DNA from 3 places in the Acinetobacter sp. CY05 genome. Region 2 is predicted to be linked to each of the others. Evidence: predicted binding sites of a transcription regulator. Region 2 holds the regulator's gene; each other region holds the start of a gene.
The links. The regulator PhoB, encoded in region 2, activates phosphate uptake and scavenging genes when phosphate is short. The targets are predictions, from matches to a motif close to TGTCATNAANCTGTCATAA.

Region 1 (6,013 bases), on a different contig from region 2:
TTTTTTCTTGGGCTGCCGTCATGGCCGGCAAAGCTTCCGCTTTATCCAAACGTTTGAAGGCTGTGGTGCTTAAATACATGTCATTACGGAATTCAGACACCAACTCTTCTGGTACATCTTTAATGTTGTTATAGCTACCTACTTTTTCACCCAAGTGATCGGTTAGGCTAGCTAAAGCCGGCACCACTTCAGGTGTAATTTCTTTGGTTTGTACATATTGCGTGATGATGGCACGTGCCTTTTCATCGGCAATATCTTCATGATTTGGATAAATGAGATCTGCTGTTTGTGCAGATAGCTGCCCGAAGGATTGCATATGCGCGCTATCGACATTTTTATTGAGCGAATACGCCAGCGGCACACAGCCAATTAAAATCAGCATGATTAAACCCATACCTTTTTGACCATCGTTTGAACCGTGGGCAAAACTCACACCGGTACAAGTAAAGATCAAAATAGCACGAATTAAAGGCGGTGGTGGCTTATTCCCTACAGGCGGTTGGAATAATTCCATTTGTTTCTTAAAGATTTTTTTCACCAATAAGAACAACACTGCCGCAAAAGCAAAACCAATTAACGGTGAGAATAACAGGGCTTTACCCACTTTCATCACCTGTTCCATATCTACACCTGATGCACCGCTACCTGCGTGCAAGATGTAGTTCATGATCCCAACCCCTAAGATCGAACCAATTAAGGTGTGCGAACTTGAAGCCGGAATACCTAAGAACCATGTGCCTAAGTTCCATAAAATGGCGGCAATCAGCATGGCAAAGACCATGGCAAAACCAGCACCTGAACCGACATTCATAATCAATTCGACAGGTAATAAGGCAATAATACCGTAGGCGACCGCACCACTTGCCACCATAACCCCTAAGAAGTTACAAAAACCCGCCCACATCACTGCCACAGGTGCCGGTAATGCATTGGTATAAATTACGGTTGCAACTGCGTTGGCGGTATCATGAAAGCCATTGACGAATTCAAAGCTGAGCGCAATAAATAAGGCGCTGGCCAATAAAATCACCGTATATAGCCCCAATGCCGGAACATGAGCTAAATCTGCAGACAATTGAAAGCCAATATAAATTAGCGTAGAAACAATCAGAGTCAAAAACACCGGCATAAAGAATTTCGGTGTCGGCACATGAACATTGGTCGACTGATCAGCCGAATGTTGTGCTGAGTCTTGGGGAGTTGGATTAGAATTCATGCAAGCAGGAATAGAGGATTCAAGGATCCCCATATTGTTCAATTAAATTATGACAATTATATGACAAAGAGACCCTGATCGCAGGCTATTTTAACTGCAATTGCTTGGTTTTGGTCGGTGGCGTACACATTATCGTCAAATAATGATCAAGATTTACAAGCGAGCATGATTTTTGGTCCTATCAATTAATAATGTACTGCACTCGTTGAAAGCACAGTTTTGATTTTTATTTAATCTAAGCAATAAATATGACAACAACATGAAAAAATTTCATTTCTTTGTATTTTCTGCATAACAATTCAACTGCTTAATTTGAATACTGCTTAATTTATAGCGAAGTCTGCTAATATATTGTCGATTTTCTATTCCATCGGATTGGGGTTTTGTATGTCCACACTCGCCACATTAAAAGAGCTTCTTGCCAAGCGCATCCTGATTATTGATGGTGCAATGGGCACCATGATTCAACGTCACAAACTCGAAGAAGCCGACTACCGTGGTGAACGCTTCGCTGACTGGGCATCTGACCTTAAAGGCAATAATGACCTTTTGGTGCTCACTCAGCCACAAATTATTCAAGGCATTCATGAAGCGTATCTTGAAGCGGGTGCGGATATTATTGAAACCAATACCTTTAACGGTACCCGTGTGTCGATGTCTGATTACCACATGGAAGATTTGGTTCCAGAAATTAATATTGCTGCTGCTCGTCTTGCTAAAGAAGCGTGTGCAAAATACTCAACGCCTGAAAAACCACGTTTTGTAGCAGGTGTACTTGGGCCAACATCACGTACAACCTCAATTTCACCAAATGTAAATGACCCTGCCTTCCGTAATATTACGTTTGATGAATTAAAAGAAAACTACATCGAATCGACTAAAGCGTTGATTGAAGGTGGTGCGGACATCATCCTCATCGAAACCGTATTTGATACGTTAAATGCTAAAGCTGCAATTTTTGCAGTCAAAGAAGTGTTTAAAGAGTTGGGCTATGAACTGCCAATTATGATTTCAGGCACGATTACTGATGCTTCAGGTCGTACTTTAACAGGTCAAACCGCAGAAGCATTCTGGAACTCCATGCGCCATGCAGAGCCACTCTCTATTGGCTTTAACTGTGCGCTGGGTGCGGATGCAATGCGCCCACACGTCAAAACCGTGTCTGACGTTGCCAACACCTTTGTTTCAGCGCATCCAAACGCAGGCTTACCTAATGCCTTTGGTGGTTATGATGAAACGCCTGAGGAAACAGCAGCATTTATTAAAGAGTTTGCAGAAAGTGGTCTAATCAACATCACAGGTGGTTGTTGTGGTACCACGCCTGACCATATCCGTGCCATTGCACAAGCGGTTGAAGGCATTGCGCCGCGTCAAATTCCTGAAATCGAACCTGCGTGCCGTTTAAGTGGTTTAGAGCCATTTAACATCACTAAAGATTCATTGTTTGTGAACGTCGGTGAACGTACCAACGTGACAGGTTCTAAAAAATTCTTACGTTTAATTAAAGAAGAAAATTTTACCGAAGCTTTAGATGTTGCACGTCAGCAAGTTGAAGCAGGTGCACAGATCATCGATATCAACATGGATGAAGGCATGCTTGATTCGCAAGGTGCGATGGTGCATTTCTTAAATCTCATTGCATCTGAACCTGATATTTCACGTGTGCCTATTATGCTTGACTCTTCTAAATGGGAGATTATTGAAGCAGGCTTAAAATGCGTACAAGGTAAAGCGGTGGTGAACTCAATTTCCTTAAAAGAAGGTTATGACGAGTTTGTAGAACGTGCGCGTCTGTGCCGTCAATACGGTGCGGCTGTCATTGTCATGGCATTTGATGAAAAAGGTCAGGCTGATACCGCAGAACGTAAAAAAGAAATCTGTAAGCGTTCTTATGATGTGTTAGTAAATGAAGTCGGCTTCCCTGCTGAAGACATCATCTTTGACCCGAACGTGTTTGCGGTGGCAACAGGGATTGAAGAACACAACAACTACGGTGTGGACTTTATTGAAGCAACCGGTTGGATTAAACAAAACCTTCCACATGCAATGGTATCGGGCGGTATTTCTAACGTATCGTTCTCTTTCCGTGGTAACGAGCCTGTACGTGAAGCCATCCATGCGGTGTTCTTGTATCACGGTATTCAACAAGGCTTAACCATGGGCATCGTCAACGCAGGTCAGCTTGCAATTTATGATGACATCGATGCCGAGCTTAAAGAAGCGGTTGAAGATGTGGTGATGAACCGCAACCAAGGTGAAAGCGGTCAAGACGCGACTGAAAAACTTTTAACGGTTGCAGAAAAATATCGTGGTCAAGCAGGTGCACAAAAAGCTGAAGAAAACCTTGAGTGGCGTAATGAGAGCGTTGAAAAACGTCTTGAATATGCATTGGTTAAAGGCATCACCACGTATATTGATGAAGATACCGAAGAAGCACGTTTAAAATCTGCACGTCCTTTAGATGTAATTGAAGGGCCACTCATGGCAGGTATGAACGTGGTCGGTGATTTGTTCGGTTCGGGCAAAATGTTCTTACCACAGGTGGTAAAATCTGCACGTGTGATGAAACAAGCCGTTGCGTGGTTAAATCCATTTATCGAAGCTGAAAAAACTCAGGCTGAAGCAAAAGGTAAAATCTTACTTGCAACGGTAAAAGGCGACGTACACGACATCGGTAAAAATATCGTGGGTGTAGTTTTGGGCTGTAACGGTTATGACATCGTTGACCTTGGCGTGATGGTGCCTTGCGAGAAGATTCTTCAAACTGCGATTGATGAAAAAGTCGATATCATTGGTTTATCAGGCTTAATCACACCGTCATTGGATGAAATGGTGTTTGTTGCCAAAGAAATGCAACGTAAAGGCTTTAACATTCCACTGATGATTGGTGGTGCAACTACATCGAAAGCGCATACTGCGGTGAAGATTTCACCACAATATCAAAATGATGGCGTGTTCTATACGGCTGATGCTTCACGTGCTGTGGGTGTAGCAACACAACTTCTTTCTGCTGAAATGAAGCCAAAATTGATGGCAGATTACCAAGCAGATTATGAAAAAATCCGTGAGCGTTTAGCCAACAAACAACCGAAAGCTGCCAAACTGTCTTATGCAGACTCAATTGAACATGGCTTTAAGATTGATTTTGCTAAAAACGCACCTGTTAAGCCAAACTTTATTGGTTCGCAAACCTTTACCAACTATCCATTAGACACCTTAGTTGAGTATTTTGACTGGACACCATTCTTTATCTCTTGGAGTTTGGCGGGTAAATTCCCTGCAATTTTAACAGATGAAGTGGTAGGCGAAGCTGCGACTGATTTGTACAACCAAGCACAAGAGATGTTAAAAGACATCATCGAAAATAAACGCTTTGACGCACGTGCAACCTTTAACCTCTACCCTGCAAACCGTGTTGCGGCGGATACTGTTGCAGTCACCGATGAAAATGGTAATGTGACGCATCGCTTTAACCATATCCGTCAGCAGTCTGACAAAGTAACAGGTAAAGCCAACTTCTCGCTTGCTGACTTTGTTGCGCCTAAAGATGTGGCTCAGGATTATTTGGGTGGCTTTACGGTTTCAATCTTTGGTGCGGAAGAACTGTCGCAAGAATATAAAGCCAAAGGTGATGACTATAATGCCATTTTAGTACAAGCCTTAGGTGACCGTTTTGCCGAAGCCTTTGCCGAGCATTTACATGAACGAATCCGTAAAGAATTCTGGGGTTATCAAGCTGATGAAAACTTATCTAATGATGAGCTGATTAAAGAGAAGTATGTCGGGATTCGTCCTGCACCGGGCTACCCTGCTTGCCCAGAGCACTCTGAAAAAGCGCCTTTATTTGACTGGTTAGGCTCAACTGACAAGATTGGTACGCAACTGACCAGCAGCTTTGCGATGTGGCCACCTTCATCAGTCAGTGGTTTCTACTATGCCAACCCTGAAAGCCAGTACTTTAACGTGGGTAAAATCGCAGGCGACCAGCTTGAAGATTATGCGCAGCGTAAAGGTTGGACACTGGATGAAGCGAAACGTTGGTTAGCGCCAAATTTGGATGATTCGATTGTTTAAGAATCCTCTAATTTAGAAATAAAAAATCCCCTCGAGTGAGGGGATTTTTTAATCACCATTCAAATCGCTCATTTCGTTGTTTTTCATTTTCTTCATCTCTTTGAGCTTGTCTATCAATAGCAATTATCCACTCTTTTTCTTTAGCAATGATCAGCGACTCTAATTCTGGAAATATTGGTACTATTTTTTCTTTCAAACTTTGTATAGATGGTAATCTTCTAGACATTTCTTGTGACCAACTACCACTTGCTTGTGTAACCTTAAATATTGATTCATTAAACAAGTGTTCTAGCAGGCTTCCCCTTTCTTCTGACAATTTTAATAACTCCACTAATAAATCTAGCCATACAATCTTACTTTTTGTTTCACCTGTAGTTTCCTCTTGATAATTTTTAACACAAAATAATCTAGCATTTTCTATCCAGAATTTGATTTTGTCTTGATCTTTATCTATCCACTTCAGTACATCACTTGAATCAGCAAAAAACAAAACTTTATTTAAATCACCCTTCCAAAATTTTGATAAAAACTCCTCACCCTCTAAAAATTCTTTTATAAATTTGATTGTGTTCGTCTTTATTAATAATTTTAATATCTTAAATTTTTTATTCTCCCTATAAAGAGAAATGTATCGCTCACCATTAAAATAATCTCCAACATCTTTAAATATTTTATCTTCAAAATCCTCACCACAACCTAATAATACTTTTAAACCATCCTCAT
Region 2 (6,013 bases):
CTTGCCGATGGTTTATCGGTAAATTGGAGCCATGCTGCCTCAAAAGATCCGAAAAGTTTAGGCTTAAGCGATAAAGCCGTAGGGTTTGAACCCATCACGCTGTTTGCTGCTATTTCAGCAGTCACTCAACATATTGGTTTTATTGCTACTGCATCAACAACTTATGAAGAACCCTACTTATTAGCACGTAAATTTGCCTCTCTTGACCACATTAGTAAAGGTCGTGCGGCATGGAATGTGGTCACCACAGTCGCCAGTGATGCAGCACGTAATTTTGGTACAGTGCATCCGGATGCCAAATTGCGTTATCAACGTGCCGATGAGTTTATTCAAGTCACACAAAAACTGTGGGATTCTTGGCAAGATGATGCTTTTATTTACGACAAGCACAGTGGTCGTTTCTTTGAAGCCAGCAAACAGCATGAACCACTGCATCATGGTGAATTTTTCCATGTTGAAGGCGCGCTGAATGTACCACGCCCACCGCAAGGCTACCCAGTGATTGTGCAAGCGGGACAATCTGAAGATGGCCGTGAATTGGCTGCTAAATATGCAGAAGTCATTTTTACTGCACAGCAAGATTTACAAGATGCTCAAGCCTTTTATCGTGATGTAAAGCGCCGCTTAACCAAGTATGGTCGTCAAGCTGAAGATTTAAAAATTATGCCAGGTGTTTCCGTTTTTGTTGCCAAAACGGAACAAGAAGCCCAAGAAAAGTATGCGCTGCTTAATCGCTTAATTCATCCACAAGTGGGCTTAGGACTACTTTCAGGCTTAGCGGGTAGTACTGATTTAAGCCAATATGATTTAGATGCACCTTTCCCTGATCTTGATCCAAGTTTAATCAGCAGCAGTCGTCAACAGATGATGGTTGATATTGCGCGTAAGCATAAATTTAGTATTCGTCAACTTTATGAGCATATTGCTGCTGCACGTGGCCACTGGACTTTAATTGGTACAGCTGAGCAAGTAGTTGACCAACTGCAACACTGGTTTGAGAATGAAGCTGCTGATGGCTTTAACGTCTTACCTCCGAGCACACCTGAAGGTTTAGATGATTTTGTCAATTTTATTGTGCCTGAATTACAACGCCGTGGCTTATTCCGAACCCAATATGAAGGTACCACTTTACGTGATAACTTGGGTTTAGCACGACCTGAAAATCAATATGTCAAAGCCAAAGCAGCACAGGCTTCATAAAAAAAGCCCGCAACCGCGGGCGGTTTTATTTGAATTTATCGCGTAATTGACTGCCAATTTGCATTAGGCGTTGATAAGCACTGGGCAGTAAGCGCTGTATCAAATCTAAAGCTTTAGCATCATTACCAATTAAGACACGGCGTTTATTCTGAAGTACTGCCTCTAAAATCTTTTCTGCTGCTTTTTCAGGTGGATAACGTAAAAAGTCATTAAAAGAACGGCTGGCGTCATCTACATGTATACCCAATGTGGCCAGGCTTGCATTCATGCGTGCTGCATTGGCAATATTGGTTTTAATTCCACCAGGATGGACACATAAGGCACTGACACCACAATCTTGTAAATCCAATTCTTGGCGTAAAGCTTCGGTAAAACCACGTACCGCAAATTTACTCGCGTTGTAGCCTGCTTGGGTGGGCTGCGCGGTTAAACCAAATACACTCGACAGATTAATCACATGTCCATCATGCGTTTTTTTAATTAATGGTAAAAAACTTTTGGTGCCATACACTACTCCCCAAAAATTAATCCCCATAATCCATTCGAGTTCTTCGTAGCTGGCACCTTCAATCGTTGAACCGAGTGCCACACCAGCATTATTAAAAATCAGGTTCACTTTGCCATGCTGCTTTTCTACCTGATCTGCCCAAGCTGCCACTTCACTTTGTTGTGAAACATCTACCTGCGCTAGAGTAACTTTGACTTTGGCTTCAATCTGCTGACGTGTTGCCTCTAAAGCTGATAAATGAATATCGCTTAAGGCCAAATGACAGCCTTGCTTGGCCAATAGAATGGCCAGTTGCTGACCGATCCCAGAACCCGCTCCTGTAATGGCTGCTACTTTATTATGAAATGTTTTCATGTAATGTGCCGTAAATAAGTCTCATCTTATAAGAAATCGCATTTTTCTTACAATTGCTTACTGCAGCTTGTAAACTTCAATGACACACTCCATTTACTTCTAGTCACACAGTTCACTATGCCAAGCAGTCAATTTAAAGGCTTATCTCTTCTTGAACGTAAAGCCTTACGTCGCCAAAAACTGATTCAAGCCGGCATTGATTGTTATGGTCAATCTGGTTTTTTTGCAGTCACAGTCAAAGATATTTGCGTGGCCGCTGGCCTGAGCGAACGTTATTTTTATGAGTCTTTTAAAAAAAGTGATGCTTTGTTTCAAGCCATCTTTGTGCAACTCATTTCTGAATTGCAAAACAATGTGATCCAAGCCATTGAGCAAGAAGTTGAAGCGGAAAAAATGCTACGTGCCGGGTTACTGGCCTTTTTATCTTGTTTAAAACAACGTCCTACTATGGCACGTATTATTTATATTGATGCCATGTTGGTACAAGAGCTCCATCAACAAGCCAATATCCGCCAAACCATGCAACGTTTTGAAACTATCGTGCAACGCTTGTTACGTGTATTACAGCCAGATTACAATTTTAATGAACAAGAATTCTCATGGATTGCCACGGGGATTAACGGTTACGTTACCCATATTGCTATTCGTTGGGTAATGACTGATTTTAAAGCAACTTTAGATGATGTACTTAGCAGCTGCGAACTGGGCTTTCGACAATTTAGCCGTCCGATGCAGACCCTTTAGGGCGCGTAAAATAACTCTATTGTATTCAAAAAGCGTCAAAAAACTGTCACATTTTTTTACTAAAAACATGGCAGCCTATCTTTTTGCAATGATACTGTCATAATTAGTCTTTGTAATAAGCCTGTCATAAACCGTGATTAAAAAATAGGATATTGCGCTGTGAAAGATGACTACATTTTAATTGTCGACGATGAATTGCCGATTCGCGAAATGCTCCACACGGCTTTAGATATGGCAGGCTTCCAGTGCTTACAAGCAGAAGATGCCAAACAAGCTCATCAAATGATTGTCGATCAACGTCCCGCGCTCATCCTATTAGATTGGATGATGCCAGGTGGTGTCAGCGGTGTAGACCTATGTCGTCGTTTAAAACGTGATGAAAGCTTGGCAGAAATTCCTGTCATTATGCTCACCGCACGTGGTGAAGAAGATCATAAAGTGCAAGGTTTAGATGCTGGCGCTGATGACTATATGACCAAACCTTTTTCTACCCGAGAATTGGTATCACGCATTAAAGCCGTACTACGCCGTGCCAATGCCTTAAGCGGTGAAAAGCCAATTGATGCCAATGGTTTAGTCCTTGATCCGGTGAGCCAACGTGTGAGCTTTGGTGACGCGATTTTGGAGATGGGGCCAACAGAATATCGTTTATTGGCCTTCTTTATGACGCACCCAGAGCGTGCTTACACACGTGCTCAGCTCCTTGATCAAGTATGGGGCGGTAACGTCTATATCGAAGACCGTACCATTGATGTGCATATCCGTCGTTTGCGTAAAATTTTAGAGCCATTCGCTGCCGATCGTTATGTACAAACTGTACGCGGCACAGGCTATCGCTTTTCTACTCGTGCAGATGCTGCTGCAGGTTAATTATGTACGAACCCTATCCTGTCCCTGAGATTGCGCGCGAACATAGAAAATTCCGCTATAGCAGCTTATGGGCATTTGCCAAACAAGATTTACGTTTGTTGGCATTTTTCTTAATTATTGCCGCATTTATTGGCTTTGGTACGGGATATTTAGGTCCGTGTTTATTGGTCGCATTTGGGCTATTTTTTGCCTTACAAATGCGCTCACTGTATTTGGTCAATGATTGGATTTCCAATCATCCTTATGATGTACCACCAAACCTAGATGGAATTTGGGGTGCATTATTATTTAATGTCTACCGTGCCCAGCGCCAAGAGCGTATTGTACAAGCTGAAATGGTAGGTTTAATTGATCGTGCTCAATCCTCACTGGTTGCTCTACAAGAAGCGGTGGTGTTAATTGATGAAAGTCATCAGATTGAATGGTGGAACCCTGCTGCAGAAAAATTATTAGGGATTCAAAGTCTAGATCGTGGACGTAATATTTTAACGATTTTGCGCCAACCGGTATTTATTGAATATTTTCATCATATTGACGATGCACCTGATGGTCTAAAAATGAAATCATCAGTATTTGAAGATCATTATGTTCAAGTCAAAATGACCCGTTTTGGTGGTGAAAGTCGTTTATTGGTGGCCTATGATGTGACGCGAATGCATAATCTTGAGCAAATGCGTAAAGACTTTGTCGATAATATTTCACATGAATTACGCACCCCTTTAACAGTGCTCAGTGGCTATATCGAAACCTTTACCGACCAAGAAGATATTAATCCGCGTTGGAAACGTGCCTTTGAGCAAATGCAATCACAAACACGACGAATGAATGCTCTAGTCAATGATTTGTTGTTATTATCACGTTTAGAAAATGATAAAAATATTGTGAAAAATCAAATTATTGATATGCCTAATTTAATGAATCAATTGTTTGATGATGCTCAAGCTTACAATGTAGATTATGGACATACTCTAAATTTAGACATCGACAGTCATTGCGACTTATTAGGCTCAGATATGGAGCTGGCCAGCGCTTTTACCAACCTTATTACCAATGCCATTAAATACACACCTAAAGGTGGCACGGTGACTATTGGTTGGCATGATGATGGCGAAAATGGCTACTTTAGCGTGCAAGATACCGGTATTGGTATTGACCCTAAACATTTACCACGCCTAACGGAACGTTTCTATCGCGTGGATAGTGCTCGTAGCCGCCAAACAGGTGGTACAGGTTTAGGTCTAGCGATTGTTAAACATGTACTGATGCAACATAACGCGCATTTAGAAATTGAATCTAAAGAGAATAAAGGCTCATTATTTAAAGTGGTTTTCCCTAAAGATCGTCTTTATAAAATGCTTTAAAAAAATCCCTCACATTGAGGGATTTTTAGTTCTTTAGAGGCGATGCCCTAAAGGCTTGCCCATTTCTACCGCAGAGTTTGCAGTAAATGCTGCATCCCACTGCATCTTATCTTTTTCAAATAATACTACAGCGGTTGAACCTAAATAAAAACGCCCCAATTCCGCGCCTTTATCTAAGAATAAATTATGCTGATTGAGCTCGAGGCGACCTGTTGGTTTCACTTTACCGGTAGCGACAGTTTCAATACCTGCCACAATCATGGCCCCAACTAACACCACTGCCATACGACCAAGCTCAGTATCAAACAAACACACCATACGTTCATTACGCGCAAATAAGCCCGGAATGTTCTCTGCAGTGGTTTGATTGACAGAGAATAACTCGCCCGGCACGTACAAGGTCTCAGTTAAAGTCCCCGCAAATGGCATATGTACACGGTGATAATCTTTAGGCGATAAGTATACGGTGGCAAATTGACCGTTTTTAAAGGGTTCAGCCAACTGTGGATCAGCAATCAGTTTTTCAACTGAGAAACTTTGCCCCTTAGCTTGGAAGACTTCGCCTTCAACAATAGTACCAATTTGTGAAATCGCGCCATCGGCAGGTGAAACAATACTACGAGGATCTTGATCGACTTCACGCACACCATCTTTTAATGCACGAGTAAAGAATTCATTAAATGATTTATATTTTAAAGCATTGCTTTGTTCAGCAATCGACATATCAATACCGTATTGGGCTTTAAAAGCACTAATCACGGCATTTTTTACCAACGGATGCTCAGCAGCAGCCAATTTCCCAACAATACGAGACAATTGATGCTGTGGTACAACGTTTTGCGCTTTAATAAAAATCTGTTGTTTTAAACGTGATGTGAGGCTCAAGACGGCAACTCTCCAGTAATAATCGGACTGTCGAGGCGATTGCCCCATTCACTCCATGCACCATCATAGGCGCGAATATTCCAACCTAACA
Region 3 (6,013 bases), on a different contig from region 2:
AGCGCGCGCCTGTTGCACCAACGTTTAAAAGCCCAAGGCATCGGTTTTTTAGATGCCCCTGTATCTGGTCAAACTATTGGTGCTGAGAAAGGCACACTAACCGTGATGATTGGCGGTGATAGACAAGACTTTGAGCGGGCCCTACCTGCGATTGAATGTTTTGGTGAACTGATTCAACATGTGGGTGAGTCAGGCGCGGGATTTGCAGTCAAAGCCGTAAACAACATGCTGATGGCCGTAAACCTATGTGCTGCTTTAGAAGGTTTTAGTACCTTAAAAGCGCATGGGGTAGACCTAAACGGCGCTTTAGCTTGTATTAACGCTTCAAGTGGTAAAAGTGGTGTTACCGAAAGTGTACTACCGCAACGGGTGCTTAATCGCGAATTTCCACTCACATTTGCTCTCCCTTTGTTGGCAAAAGACACAGGCATTGCCTTAGACTTAGTGCGTCAGGCTCAGCTTTCAGCGCCCATCACTGCCCAAACACAAAGTCTCGTTCAAGCAGCGAGTAATCAAACCAACAGTTCAAGTGACTTTTCCACTCTGGCTCACCTGTATGAAACTTGGAATAAAATTACAATCGAGTAAGCTTTAGTCATTGTGTTTTAAAGCCAGTGCCCCAATATTAGAGTTATACATCATTTAATTCATGAAGGAATATCAACATGATGAAATTCACCATTGCAGCGATCGCAAGTTTTATGACTCTGTTGGCTGCAACGCATGCCAATGCGAATGAGCAACAATGCCAAAAGCTGCAAGATGATCATGATGTGATTTATGCTTCTAAAGGGTTTTGCTTTAAGGACCCTGCCAAACAAGCACGCTTTGATGGTAAAAACTGTAATTTAAATAAAGAGCCGAAGTTCTCAGAAAAAGAGCAACAACGTCTTGACCAAATTAAGCAAAAACAGAAAGAATTGAACTGTAAATAATTACAGCAATCTTTAAGGAACAATCATGGCTTACGATGATCAAAATATTTTTGCCCGCATTTTACGTGGTGAATTACCTGCAATTAAAGTCTATGAAGATGATCAAGTCTTGGCATTTATGGATATTATGCCCCAAGCAGAAGGTCATACTTTGGTAATTCCAAAGTGCCCTGCTGTCACCTTATTAGACTTAGATCCTGAAGTTGCAGCCTATACCATTCAAATCGTGCAAAAAGTTGCCAAAGCCATCGAAAAAGCCTTAGATGCCAAAGGTATAGTGTTAATGCAACTCTCTGGTGCTTCTGCTGGTCAAACTGTGCCCCATGTGCATTTCCACCTCATTCCAAGTTCAATTCATGAGTTGGGTAAACATGGCGCTGTTATGGGTGATCAAGTTCAAATTCAGGCTTTAGCTGACAAAATTAAAGCAGCACTTTAACTGTAAATAAAAAATGGAGCGTGTCCGCTCCATTTTTTTTGTGCCTATTTTTGTGAATCGTCATCAAATTGCAATCATTTGTTCATCGAATTGTCTTATTTTTTGACAATACTGAGCCCCAATAAAGCGCAGTAAATATTCCTTACTGCTCAGTTCTTTACTGGAGCAAACAATGAACAAAACACTTTGTGCACTGGCAATTGGGGCAACACTTTTTACACCAGCCTTAGCAATGGCAGCTGATATTAAAATTTATGGTCGTGCACACGTTTCTTTAGATTATCTTGACGATGGTAAAGACTATAACGAAGTAGGCTTATCTTCAAATTCATCACGTTTAGGTTTTAAAGTTGAACACAAAGTCAATGAAGATTTAAGTGCCTTTGCTCAGATCGAACAACAAATTAACTTTGCCAGTGGTTCAGAAGACTCTAAAGATTCTGTTGATTTCTCAACACGTGATACCTTTGTTGGCTTAAAAGGTAATTTTGGTCAAGTTAAAGTCGGTCGTTTTGACTCACCATTTAAAGCAGCGCGTAATCCTGTCAACTATTTTGGTGACCAAGTCGGTGATTTACGTAACGTTACCCGTGCTTATAATCACCGTTTTGATGAGCGTAATCCAAACACGATTGAATACCAATCACCAAAATTTGCGGGTGGTTTTACTGCCAAAGCTGCATTGTCTTTACATAATGGCACCATGATTGCTGATGAGACAATCGAAGATAATAACGAAAAATCCAAAGCCTATGACTTAGGCTTAAACTATAAAGCTGAAAAATTTGATTTTGCTGCAGCCTATGAGCATTATGAAGAAGATGTCAGCCAAGGTGAGCGTGATGGTGTACGACTTGCAGCAAGTTATAAACTTACACCAACTTTAAATGTTGGCGGTTTATACCAATTTACTACTCATGACAATGATGTGGGTGTCAATGCTGATGCACATGTATTAGGGGTCGCTGCAGATTATAAATTTGCACCAAAAACTTCATTACGTGGTCAAGTGTTCCACCGTGAAGTGGATAGCGATGATAGCAACTCAACCCTACTTGCTTTAGGTCTAGAACATCGCTTTGACAGCCAGTTACGTATGTATGGCAACGTTGCTGCAGTTATGAACGATGACAACGCTAACTTAACGCCGTGGTCTCAAGCACGTAGTAACAAACCAAGTAAAGATCAAGGTGTGAATGCTGCAGGCGAAACAGCATTAGGTTTATCGGTCGGTATGCGTTACGACTTCTAAGCCTTTAGTCCACTTTATATTAAAAAGACCAGATCATGATCTGGTCTTTTTTATTGCCTGTTAACGTTTTAAGAAACCAGATACCAAGTTAAGCACTTGCTGAATATCATCATTGGCTTCTTGTTTACTGGTCTGCTCACCTTGTGGTGTAAGCGAATCAATAATCTCTGGTAAGACTTGAGAAATTGCCCCATACACATCTTGTTTATCGGTATGTACTTGTTGAGCCACTTGTTCAACGTCTTGGTCATCAAATAGGTTTTGTACCGCCTGTTGATTCACGCTAGCATTGGCACCTTCTCCTGTAGAGACCCAATCGTCGACTTGTGAGGTTAAGCCTTGGCCGCGTAATTTATCCAGAGCACCTTGTAAACCACCTTGTTTTTGAATCCAAGCCAATACCAGAGGTAATACCGCAATTAATAAGGTTTTACCGCCACCAGAAAAGCCAGCATTACTGCGCGGCTGCACTTGGGGTTGCTGTTGCCCACCTAATTGACCGAGCACACTGCCTAAAATACCACCCAAGCCACCTTGTGATTTATTTTGAGTTTGTTGGCCACCGAGCTGACCTAAGACACTGCCTAAAATACCCCCCAAACCGTTTTGTTGGTTGTGTTGCTGATTGCCACCTAAAGCTTGTTTTGCCAGAATCTCGACGATATTACTTAAATTTGTCATATGAATTGCCTAGTTATTGTTAAATTCCTCTCTTTCAGCATACGTATTTTGTTGGTTTTTTCCTTGGGTGCTTTGTTAAAATTTGCAAGCTTACCAACGAAATTTATCCCAATTTTCAGGATTAGCCCAAAATTTAGAGTTAAACCAATCAGGTACATGCTTATAAGTTAAAATATTAAACTGCCATAAAGCAAAATCATGTATATGGGTGGTTTTATCTATGAGCTGGGTAAAACCTAAAGCACGTAATGATTTTTCTTGACTTAAAGCGCTGACCAACACAATACGTTTAGCCATTAAGTCACGCAGTTTGACTAACAATTGTGCTTGTTGCTGTTCGTTGAGTAACTGCATCTCAGGGCTATTTAAAATTACCAATGCCACGTCATAACGTTTTTGAAAAGGCAGATTTAAAAATTCGGATACGTTAAAATATTGCCAATCAAGTTTAGGGGCAATTTGGCTTAAGTCCTGCCCTAAACATAAGGCTGTGGTAATCGGCTGCTCCTTGGATAAATCGTCTAACATTAACGTGATGACACTGTCCTCAGCCATGCGCACATCCTCTTTTTCATTCAGTGAGTATTTATATGGAATATCAAGGCATTTGCCATAAAATGCATGCCGGTCTTCAAGACACTAGTGTAACTGATCAACAAACACACAAGGCAAATGTTGAATATAAATTTATTCTAAATCGCACACAAATTGATCTACCATTTGTATTAGGCCAAGAGCTAGAGCTCGAGTGGAGTGGTCATATTTACTGTGTATCTTGTGGTAGCAAAACACCTAAGTCTTATTCGCAAGGGCATTGCTTTAAATGTTTTAAAACCAAAGCCTCATGCGATATGTGCATTATGAAGCCTGAAACATGTCACTATCATCTAGGTACTTGCCGTGAGGAACAATTTGCGCAAGAGGTTTGTTTCCAGCCACATATTGTGTATTTAGCCAATTCAAGTGCACTGAAAGTGGGTATCACCCGCTTGGGACAAATGCCAACACGTTGGCTCGATCAAGGTGCCACGCAAGCACTGCCAATTATGCAAGTCGGTTCACGTCGTTTATCCGGTCAGTTAGAAGTGATGTTTGCCGCTGAAGTCGCTGATAAAACAGATTGGCGTAAATTGCTAAAAGGTGAGGCACCGAAGCTTGATCTGATTGAGGTTCGTGATCAACTTTTGGATGATTTTGCTCCTCAAATTGAACTGATTCGTGATGAATTTAGTATGAGCCTCGATTTTAACGAAGGTGTTGAAATTTTAGAACAAGAACGCCCGCGTGAGTTTGTTTATCCTGTGACTGCTTATCCTGAAAAAATTAAGTCACATAACTTAGACAAGACCCCAAAGATTCGTGGCAAGCTTCAGGGCATCAAAGGCCAATATTTAATTTTAGATAATGGCGTAATTAATATTCGTAAATATACGGGTTACGAAATTACCATTCGTAGCGAATAAAAAAAACCAGCCCGTCGGCTGGTTTTTTTTATTGTTATTTAATTTTTGCTTTAGATTTAAGATAACGGGTGTAGTCATCTAACTCTTGTTCAGCACGCAATTTTTGATACAAACTCGTAAGCTCTTGCACCGCTTCTGGCGCTAAAGCTTCTGCACTTTTTTGTACCTTAGATACACCCACCACAATTAACTCATTAGGTAAGGTCGCAGTGGTCACTGACCAATGACCATCTTTGGGTGGCAACACACTAAATGCCGCACGTTCTACATCACGTTTTAACAGACCTTGCGAACGCGCAAAGGTGCCTGCATCTACAAAATTGATTTGCTGTTTAGCAAGAACCTGTGCCGCTGGCTGAGTTTTAAATTCATTGAGTGCAGCTTGAATTTTTGCAGTTGCGGCAGCTGCTGCTTTTTTCTCAAGCAAAGTAGCTTTAACTCGTGGTTTAGCTTCAGTCAAGCTTTGTACGCCTGCCGCGTGGTAATTACGTACCTTAACCCAAGCCACATCGCCATTCGCTAGCTGAATGCTACTTGAGGCATTACGATCACCATTTTGTACATCCGTGTTAAATAATTTACCTTTAACACTCGGATCACTGAGTACTGGATGTTGGGTACTTAAAGTCATGCCATTTAAGCTTTGTATTTGTGTACCTTTGACTTCTTGCGACACGACATCTAAAGCATCACTACTAATCACTAATTCATTCAAGGCATTAACACGATCAGAAAAGGCATTGGCCACTTTAGATTTTAAAATTTCTGCTTCTAAACGTGGCTTTTCCTGCGCCAAACTTGGCACATTGACTGCTGCAGCTTGGGCCTGAATAACATGGAAACCGTATTGAGTTTTGACCACATCGACTTGACCTGCTTTGGCTGCGGCAACGGCTTGATCAAAGTCATCACCAAATACGCCTTTGGCATAACCTTCAATCACGCCTCCCTTGCTTTTAGAGTCTGGATCTTCTGAATATTTTTGTGCAGTTGCTGCAAAGCTTGCACCTTTGCTAATTTCAGCTTGTGCTGCTGTCGCGCGTTGTTTCGCTTCAGCTTCAGAACGCCCCTCCAAAGTCACTAAAATATGCTTTACTTGCGGTGCGGCACTTGCTTGCTGGGAAGCTACAAATTTATCGTAAGCCGCTTGTAGTTCATCTGGTGTTACAGTAGCCGCTGTGGTATTGACACTACTCTGTGGTAACACAATATAGTCAACATCTACACTTGCCACCTGCTTAAA

Region 1: a site for PhoB is predicted at 1,264-1,282, ahead of AC5YCD_RS03455 (inorganic phosphate transporter). Genes of this name have one in related genera too.
Region 3: a site for PhoB is predicted at 1,433-1,451, ahead of AC5YCD_RS08680 (porin). Genes of this name have one in related genera too.

The regions. Positions count from the first base shown of each region.
Region 1 covers NZ_JCAKMW010000002.1:220,060-226,072, forward strand. The annotation lists gene AC5YCD_RS03455 (inorganic phosphate transporter) at 1-1,216, opposite strand, end outside; gene metH (methionine synthase) at 1,604-5,290, shown strand; gene AC5YCD_RS03465 (hypothetical protein) at 5,343-6,013, opposite strand, start outside.
Region 2 covers NZ_JCAKMW010000016.1:10,281-16,293, forward strand. The annotation lists gene AC5YCD_RS11550 (LLM class flavin-dependent oxidoreductase) at 1-1,200, shown strand, start outside; gene AC5YCD_RS11555 (SDR family NAD(P)-dependent oxidoreductase) at 1,226-2,062, opposite strand; gene AC5YCD_RS11560 (TetR/AcrR family transcriptional regulator) at 2,180-2,806, shown strand; gene phoB (phosphate regulon transcriptional regulator PhoB) at 2,966-3,676, shown strand; gene phoR (phosphate regulon sensor histidine kinase PhoR) at 3,679-5,037, shown strand; gene asd (archaetidylserine decarboxylase) at 5,071-5,922, opposite strand; gene AC5YCD_RS11580 (sulfurtransferase) at 5,919-6,013, opposite strand, start outside.
Region 3 covers NZ_JCAKMW010000010.1:19,040-25,052, forward strand. The annotation lists gene AC5YCD_RS08665 (NAD(P)-dependent oxidoreductase) at 1-588, shown strand, start outside; gene AC5YCD_RS08670 (YARHG domain-containing protein) at 666-935, shown strand; gene AC5YCD_RS08675 (HIT family protein) at 961-1,374, shown strand; gene AC5YCD_RS08680 (porin) at 1,547-2,626, shown strand; gene AC5YCD_RS08685 (YidB family protein) at 2,687-3,307, opposite strand; gene AC5YCD_RS08690 (DUF6231 family protein) at 3,398-3,862, opposite strand; gene AC5YCD_RS08695 (DUF2797 domain-containing protein) at 3,898-4,770, shown strand; gene AC5YCD_RS08700 (SurA N-terminal domain-containing protein) at 4,805-6,013, opposite strand, start outside.